Regions from separate parts of the Myceligenerans crystallogenes genome, predicted to be linked through region 1. Evidence: riboswitches for the same ligand, from Rfam matches in the RefSeq annotation. Region 1 holds a riboswitch; the other holds the start of a gene.
What was found. A riboswitch is a leader RNA that binds a small molecule or an ion and turns the genes downstream of it on or off. The one in region 1 is predicted to bind cyclic di-AMP.
Positions count from the first base shown of each region.

Region 2: it holds a riboswitch for cyclic di-AMP, as region 1 does, so the genes downstream of both, ABD208_RS11600 (C40 family peptidase) here and ABD208_RS14490 (C40 family peptidase) in region 1, are expected to answer to the same signal.

Region 1 covers NZ_BAAANL010000005.1:439,222-443,625, reverse strand. Annotated here, with positions in the region: partial or broken gene rnc (ribonuclease III) at 1-288, shown strand, start outside; gene mutM (bifunctional DNA-formamidopyrimidine glycosylase/DNA-(apurinic or apyrimidinic site) lyase) at 569-1,570, shown strand; gene ABD208_RS14490 (C40 family peptidase) at 1,682-2,476, opposite strand; cyclic di-AMP (ydaO/yuaA leader) riboswitch at 2,562-2,738, opposite strand; gene ABD208_RS14485 (amino acid ABC transporter ATP-binding/permease protein) at 2,930-4,404, opposite strand, start outside.
Region 2 covers NZ_BAAANL010000004.1:297,211-301,614, reverse strand. Annotated here, with positions in the region: gene ABD208_RS11610 (C40 family peptidase) at 1-647, shown strand, start outside; gene ABD208_RS11605 (hypothetical protein) at 721-1,692, opposite strand; cyclic di-AMP (ydaO/yuaA leader) riboswitch at 1,891-2,078, shown strand; gene ABD208_RS11600 (C40 family peptidase) at 2,080-2,802, shown strand; gene ABD208_RS11595 (GlsB/YeaQ/YmgE family stress response membrane protein) at 2,899-3,165, opposite strand; gene ABD208_RS11590 (ion transporter) at 3,356-4,165, shown strand.

The DNA of each region.
Region 1 (4,404 bases):
CACGGCCTGGAGGTCTCGCGCGCGCTGGTGCACCGCCTGGTCGACGCGCAGCTCGACGTCGCCGCGGGCCTGGGCGCCGGGCTGGACTGGAAGACGTCGCTGCAGGAGGCCGCCGCCGTGCGCGGTCTGGGCTCGCCCGACTACCTCGCGACGTTCGAGGGGCCGGAGCACGCCCGGATCTTCCACTCCGAGGTCGTGATCGACGGCACCAGCTACGGCCAGGGCTCGGGCTCCGCCAAGAAGCACGCGGAGCAGGAGGCCGCCGAGGAGGCGTACAAGGCGCTGGTCACCGCGTTCCCTGCCCTGGAGGCCACGCCGGACGAGACCGGGACGAGCGGAGCGGGCGCGAGCGGGGCCGGGACGAACGGAGCCGGGACGAACGGGGTTGGCGCGAGCGAGGTTGGTGCGAGCGGCGAGGATGCCGCCGTCGTCGTCCCGCACACCGGGGATGCGAACGCCGGGAACCCGAACGCCGGGAACGTGAGAGCCGGAGAGGCGAACGGCGGGAACGTCAACGGCGGGAACGCCGGGGACGCCTCGAGCACGGCGAACGTCGTGAAGGCCAGGGGTGCCTGAGCTCCCCGAGGTCGAGACCGTCCGCGACGGTCTCGACCGCCTCGCCGTGGGGGCCGTCGTAGGGCGCGTGGAGGTCTTCCGCGACTACAGCGTGCGCCGCCACGAGGCAGGCCCGGCCGACTTCGCGGGCCGCCTGACCGGACGGCGTCTGGCCGCCGCCGCCCGCCGCGGCAAGTTCCTCTGGCTCCCGCTGATGCCCGACGACGCCGCGGTTCCCGCCGGTGTGCGGACCGACGACGCCGCGGTTCCCGATGGTGCTGCGGCTCCCGCGGGTGTCCCCGTTCCCGATGAGGCACTGCTGGCGCATCTCGGGATGTCCGGGCAGCTGCTGGTCCGGGGCGGGGCGAGCGCGGACGACTGGCAGCACCCGCACCTGCGCGTGCGGCTGCACCTGGAGGGCGGGCCCGTCGTCGGCGGAGAGCCCGTGCGATACCTGGACTTCGTGGACCAGCGGACGTTCGGGCACCTGAGCGTCCAGGATCTCGTCCCGGCCGAGGACGGGAAGCCCGCCGGCTACGGCACCGACCTGGCGCTGCTGCCGGAGCCGGTGTCCCATATCGCCCGCGACCTGCTGGACCCGCAGGTGGTGGTCGAGGAGGTGGCGCGGCGCGTGCGGCGTCGTCGGACGCAGATCAAGCGCGCGCTGCTCGACCAGACCGTCGTGTCCGGGGTCGGGAACATCTACGCCGACGAGGCGCTGTGGCGCGCCCGCGTGCACGGACGGCGGGCGACGGAGAAGCTGCGCCAGGCGGACGTCGTGCGCGTGCTGGAATCGGCCGCCGCCGTGATGCGCGAGGCGCTGCGGCAGGGCGGCACGTCGTTCGACGCGCTCTACGTGAACGTCAACGGCGAGTCCGGCTACTTCGACCGCTCCCTGGCCGCCTACGGCCGCGAGAACGAGCCCTGCCCGCGCTGCGGCACCCCGATCCGCCGCGAGCAGTTCATGAACCGCTCGTCCTTCTCCTGCCCGACCTGCCAGCCCCCGCCCCGCTGACGACGACGAGGTTCGCCCCGCGACCACGAGCTTCCGGGGTATCGGCCGGGAGCCGATGACGGAAACCTCGTGGTCGCGGGGCGAACCTCGTTCAGGGAACCGCAGGCCTCGTCAGGCGACGCGGACGAAGGTCGGGTTCGACTGCCACATCGTCGTGTAGCGGAGGGGGGTGCCCGGCTGGACGGCCTCGACGATCATGCCGTTGCCGGCGTAGAGGGAGACGTGGCCCGAGGTCCACACGATGTCGCCCGCCACCGGGTCGGAGACGGCGGTGCCCGCGTAGTGGAGCTCGCTCGACGTGCGCGGGAGGCTGACTCCCAGCTGGCTGTACACGTAGGTGATCAGGCCCGAGCAGTCCAGGCCCTCGGACGGGGTGGAGCCGCCGAGCACGTACGGGGTGCCGACGAGCTCCATGGCCAGGTTCACGGCCTGCTGGCCGATGCTGCTGCCGGTCGAGGTGCTGGTGGTGCTCGTCGTCGTGGTCGTCGAGGCGCTGGCCTCGGCGGCGGCCGCCTCTGCCTCGGCAGCCGCGGCGGCCTCGGCCTCCGCCTGGCGCTCGGCCTCGAGCTCGGCCTGACGCTGGGCCTCCAGCTCCGCCTGGCGCTCCAGCTTGGCCTGACGCCTCTCCTCGGCGATGCGCGCGGCCTCGGCCTTGCCCTCGTCGGTCTCGGCGTAGGGCGTGATCTTGATGGTGGTGGTCTCCACCTGGGGCTGAGCCTGTGCGGGAACCCGCACGACGTCGACGAGCTCGTCGGCCAGCACGTTGGCCTCGGCCCGGTTGTAGTCGAGCGTCGTCGTCCGGGTGTTCTCGGCGGGCGCGGCGCTCGCGCTCGAGGAGAACACGGAGGCGAGCATCCCGCCGGTGACGGCTGCGATGGCGCCGGTCTTGACTGCTGCCTCTCCCACGCCGGTCAGGGGGGTGACGGCGGGTCCTTCGGCGCGGTGCCGGCCACGGGTGGTCGGCTGATTCGTTGCATGCGTGAGCGTAGCCACTGGTCTCCTCCGACGCCTGCGAGGTGAGCTGTCGGGTTCGGATGGGAGTTTCACCCGGCCTTCCGAAGAAGGCTTCACCCCAAGGGCCCTTGCGGGACCCGTACTGCGTGGTTCCCCCGTCCCCGCCGGAGTACTGAGGCCAGGGTCCGGTGGCGGGGTTCGGCGGCCGGAACTGGACCACGGTCTGGGTGCCGCGGCAGGGATGACAGTACAGAGAAACTCGTCCTGTGTCACGAATTGGTCACGCGATTCTTTTCACCCCCCAAGGGTGGCGTGTCGGAAACGACATGTCACTGCTGGTCATCGTGTGCTACAAGCGGCGCTGAGCGGTGTGGCGCGATTCGGCGGGGGTCGGTGTCGCGCTGATCACAGCTGGATCGTGGTGTCGGCCACGCCGTCCGGCGGCGTCCGGTGGGTCGCGAGGACGACGGCGCTCCCGGTGGCGCGGGCGTGCCGCGCGAGCACGCGCACGAGGTCGTCGGCCGCCTCCGGGTCCAGGTGCTCCGCCGGCTCGTCCACCAGCAGCACCTCGGCGCGCGCCAGCAGCGCCCGGGCCACCAGTAGCCGCCGTCGTTCACCCCCGGAGACGTTCGCCGCGTCCGGTCCGAGCATCGTCCCGAGCCCGTCCGGCAGCGTGTCCAGCCACGGCCCGAGCCCGACGGTCCCGAGCGCCTCGCGCGTCTCCTCCTGCGTGACGTCGCCGCGCGCGACCCGCAGGTTCTCCAGCACGGTGGTCCCGAAGACATGGGCGTCCTCGGCCACAAAAAGTGTGCCAGGCGCCGGTCCTGACCCCAGCCCTGGCAGCAGCCCGGCGACCTGCATCAGCAACGTCGTCTTCCCCGACCCCGACGCCCCGGTCACCACCGTCACGGTCCCGGGCCGCGGATCGATCACCGCCCGCACCACGGGCCGCGCCTCCCCGACCCACTCGCCACTGTCCCCGGGCGGCCCGGCCGGCGCAGGGCGGAGGGAACCTCCACCCGCCGCCGGACCGAGCGACCCGCCGTCCGCCGCCGGACCGGGCGACCCGCCGTCCGCTGCCGGTCCGGGCACCCGGCCGCCCGTCGTCGGTCCGGGCACCCCGCCGGCCGTCGTCGCCCGCCTGCCCTGTGGTCCGATCCCTGCGCCGGCCGGCAGGCCGCCGAATCGCGGGCTCGGTCCGGAACCTCCGTCCAGCAGACCGAGCAGCCGCCGGGCGGCCTCCCGCGATCTGTGCCACTGCACGGCGGCGGCGGGCAGTCCGGCCGTCGCCTCGAACACCGCCAGCGGCGTGAGCACCACGACGCTCAGCTCCACCGGCGCCAGCCGCCCCGCGGCGACCGCGGGCAGGCCGAGCGCCAGCGCCGCCAGCACGGCCAGCCCTTGGGCCAGCGCGCCCAGCCCGGCGGACAGCCCGCTCACCCGCGCGCCGGCGTCGTTCACGCGATCGAGCTCGTGATCGGCGTCGTGCAGCTCCGCGGCCCGTTGCCGGAACCTTCCCGCCACCCGCAGCTGGGGCGCCTCCTCCAGCAGCTCCAGCGCGAGCGCGCCCACGCGCCCGCGCGCGGCGGCGCCGTCGGCCTCCACGGACGCGGCCGCCCGCGCCGCGAGCCACGGGACGACGACGCCGGCCACGACCAGGCACCCGGCCAGCGCCGCACCCGCCTCCGGCAGCAGCACCCCCACCAGGACCACCGACCCCAGCCCGGTCACGACCGCGATCCCCGCCGGGATCACCGTGCGCACGACGACGTCGCCCACGGCGTCGACGTCGGCCCCGAGCCGCGCCAGCAGATCGCCGCGCCGTACCGCGGGCGTCCCGGGCGCGTCCGCGAGCCCCGCGTACACACGGGCGCGCAGCG
Region 2 (4,404 bases), on a different contig from region 1:
TGTCGAGCACAGCCTCGGCCACCCCCGACAACGCTCGCCACACCCACGTCACGGAGCTCGACCGCGAGCACCTCCAGGAGGTACGGCAGGAAAGCCTCGGGCGCGTCTCGCGGGACGGCGTCAGGACGGCGCCGGCGGTGCGGGTGGCGCCGGACGCACAGCTCGAGGTCGCCACGGCGGCGATCAAGGTCAAGCCGGCGCCGGAGCCGGAACCCGAGCCCGTCGTGGTGGCGGAGGCCGCCGTCACGACGCAGGCCGTCGCCGAGGAGGCCCCGGCCGCGGAGCCCGCCGCGGCCCCGGTCTCGGACGGTTCGATCGGCGCGCAGGCCGTCGCGATCGCGCTGCAGCACGTCGGCACGCCGTACGCCTGGGGCGGGGCGTCGCCCGGCGGCTTCGACTGCTCCGGCCTGGTGGTGTACGCCTTCGGGCAGCTGGGCGTCTCGCTGCCCCACTCGTCGTCGTCCCTGCTCTCCGCGGGCACGCAGGTGTCGGCCGCCGAGGCGCGGCCGGGCGACATCGTCTGGACGCCGGGACACGTCGCCATCTACGCCGGCAACGGCATGGTGGTCGAGGCGATCAGCTACGGCACCCCGCTGAGCTACCGCGCCATGTGGCAGGACAACCCGACGTTCATCCGGGTCGCCTGACGAGCCACCGACAGACTCCTTTCGCCGGGGCGGCGCGATGCGCTGCGGTTCGCGCCCGCCCCGGCGACGGGCCTCACGGCCCGGCGAACTCGCCGCGGAGGGCGTCGAACGCCTCGTCGTCGTCCTCGTCCCGGGAGAACCAGGTCAGGCGCAGCCCGGCGACGGCCACGCCGATCAGCAGTCCCACGACCCACCCCTCCAGGTGGTGCCCGTCCGTGGAGAGCGTGGTCTCCACGAGCGGCCCCCAGGCCGCGTCGAGCACGGCCGGGACCGCCAGCGGCGCCGCGCCCGGCGCGAAGTACCCGCCGACGGCGTCCAGCACCGGGCCCGCCGCCTGGAGCACCCAGACGAGCCCCGCCGCCGGTAGCCAGCCGAGCATCTGCAGCGGATTGCGGTCCACGCCCAGCCCGAGCGCGATCCCCAGCACGATCGCGAAGATCCACCAGGTCCCCTGCGGCACCGCGGAATGACCGGGCACGAGCCCCCACACCCAGCCGTCCGCCAGGACGACGGGCAGGGCGAGGGCGAGGGCCCGCAGCGGCGCGGGCGCCAGGGCGGCGAGCAGCCCGAGGAACAGGCCCAGGAGGGTGCCGCCCGCGGTGACGGCCAGGAGGGCGTTGGCCTTGGCGTCGTCGGCCCCCTCGGCGCTGAGGACCTGCCACCAGGCGACGGCCCCGACCCCGGCCGCCGTGAGCGCCGTCCCGACGACGGCGGCGACGGCGCCGCTCGCCCGGTACCGCGCCAGGCGCGTGCTGCCGCCGGCGAGGGCGCCGCCGATGACGCTCGTCGTCACCAGGACGGCGACGGCGTCGGGCGCGGCCAGCGGCAACGGGGTGAAGCCGTCGATCTCCTCGAGGGAGGCGGGCTCCAGGCCGACGGCCTGGTAGATCTCGTGGAGCAGCCAGGGCAGGAACCCGGCCGCCCACCAGAGCAGGCCACCGATCGGCAGCAGCCACCATCCCGAGATCCTCCCGGGTCGTTCGTCGGCGTCGTCGAGGTAGTCGTCGGTGTCGTGTGCTGTGGTGTCCGTCACGCCGTCGGCCATGCGGCGGAGGGTATCGGAAGCCGCGCGGCAGGCGTCTCCACGAATGCCCGATCCTTCGGCAAAATCGGCCAACTGCCGCCGATTTCACGCGGTGCGTGACACGTTCGTGACTTTTTCGTCGAAGGTGTGTACCTTGAGTCTCGCTCCACCGGAATCGGTGGAGTCACGAGGCGGACGCCGAGCCCTGCCACCGCATCGTGACCCAGGATGACCATGGCAGGGACGGGGGAACCATCTCCGGACGGCGGGCCAGCGGAGCCAGGAGGTTTCGAGGGGCCGGCGTTCTTGGGGTGAAGCCGGGCGGACCCCCCAAGTCCGCGTGGCCGGGTGCCAGCATCTCCCACCCGAACCCGACAGCTCACCTCGTAGGCGCTACAGGAGAACACGGTGCCCAACGCCACCCAGCGCGGTCGCCATCGCGCGGACCGCAAGGCCACAACCCCCATAACGATCATCGCCCGCACGGCGTCCGAGAACGCCGGTGTCGTCGCTCGCCGCGGCGCGCTGGCTGTCGCCGCAGGCGGTGTCCTGGTCTCGACGTTCGCGACGACGTCGCACGCGGCCCCCGCCGCCGACGCCAGGACGACGACGGCGAAGCTCGACGGGCTCAACCTCGACGCGCTAAAGGAGTCGGCCGGTCAGGCCGTCAGCTCGGCGAAGGCCGTCACGGTCAGCACCGACACGAAGCTCGACGTCGAGGGCGCCACCATCACGGCCGAGGGCGCCACCCAGGTCGAGGGCGTCGTCGAGGTGACGCCGGCTCCGGAGCCGCCGCCCACGCCGCTGAACGTCCAGGTCACCAACACGGCCTACAGCTACCTGTCGGGCGCCTACGTCTGGGGCGGCTCGACCCCCGGCGCGTTCGACTGCTCCGGCTTCATCCAGTACGTCTACGGCCTGTACGGCATCGACCTGCCGCACTCGTCCTCCGCGATGCTCAGCTCCGGCTACCAGGTCTACGACCCCCAGCCCGGTGACATCGTCTGGTCCCCCGGTCACGTGGCCCTGTACGCGGGCGACGGCATGATCATGGAGTGGTACCAGGAGGGCCTGCCCGGCCGGTACACCGAGATGTGGCAGGACAACCCGGTCTTCATCCGCGTCGTCTGACGCCTGGGGCCGGGTTTTCGCACGTATGACGAGCGCCGCGGCGCCGTCGGCAGGGTTGCCGACGGCGCCGCGGCGCTCTGACGTTGTTCCCGGCCGTCAGGCCGAGCGACGCTTGTTGAAGATCAACTCGAAGATCCCGATGACGATGACCGCACCGATGATCGAGAAGAGCCAGGCCTGCCACGACCAGAACTCGTTCATGTCGATGCCGAAGATCAGGTTGCTCAGCCAGCCGCCGAGCACGGCGCCGACCACGCCGAGCAGCAGCGTCAGCCAGAAGCCGCCCTTCTGCTTGCCCGGCAGGATGATGCGGGCGATGACACCCGCCAGCAGCCCGAGGATCAGGAAGAGGATGAAGTTCATGGTGGTATCCCTCCAGTGAGTTGTGTTGCGGCACCTACCATGGCAGAAAACTGCCGGTTTCGCCCACTGTATGCGGCGATTCCTTACATCGTTGGCGAAATCCCTATGAGGTTGATGCCGGACATTGGCGTGTCGGTAGGCTCCCTTGTCGGCGTGTTGCCAGCACTACGATCATGAACGGAGAACACGGGTGAAGCACGTGGAAGCGGCGAGGCTGCGGGTCAAGGCAGTCGTCGAAGCGAAGTGGTTCACGACGACCGTCCTCGTGGTGATCATCTCGAACGCCCTGATCCTGGGCGTCGAGGCGCAGCTCGACGGGGGTCCCGTCGAAGAAGTTCTCCGTCAGGTCGACCACGTGATGCTGTGGATCTTCGTCCTCGAGCTGGCCGCACGGATGTTCGCGCTCGGACGGCGGTTCTTCCGCGACCCGTGGAGCTGGTTCGACCTGGTCGTCGTCGGGATCGCGCTGATCCCGGCGTCCGGATCCCTGGGGGCCCTCCGCGCCCTGCGGATCCTGCGGGCCCTGCGGGTGATCGACGCCGTGCCGTCGATGAAGCGGGTCGTGAGCGGGCTGGTCGCCGCGATCCCCGGCCTCGGGTCGGTGGGCGCACTGCTCGTGCTCGTGATGTACGTGTCGGCGGTCATCGCCACCGAGCTGTTCAAGACCGCGGCCCCGGAGTACTTCGGGGACCTGGGAACCACGGCCTTCAGCCTCTTCCAGGTGATGACCGGCGAGGCGTGGCCGGACATGGCCGCCACGGTGCGGGAGACGGTCCCCGGCGCGTGGATCTTCTTCGTGCTCTTCATCCTCATCGTCAGCTTCGCCGTGCTGAACCTCTTCATCGCCGTGATCGTCAGCGGGATGGAGAGCATCGAGGCCGACATCCAGGTGCTCGACAAGGAGCAGGACGAGGCGGAGGCGGAGATCCTCACCGAGCTCCGCGCCATCCGCGCCGAACTCGCCGAGCTCCGCGCCCGGGAGAGCACCAACGCGGCATAGCTCCGGCACGGGCACCGGCTCGACCTGCCCCCAGCGCAGTTCGAACCGGCGCCCGGCCGGAAGAAGCGGGACCCGGCACGGTCGACCTGCCCCCAGAGCAGTCCGTCCGGCGCCGGCTCCCTTCGACCCACCCGGATCGGGCCGCCCCCAGCGCGGCCCGGACTCGTGTGCGTCGATGGGATGACGTCTGACGCACGAGGATGTCACGGCACACTCGCCGGAAACGGGTGTGACTCACG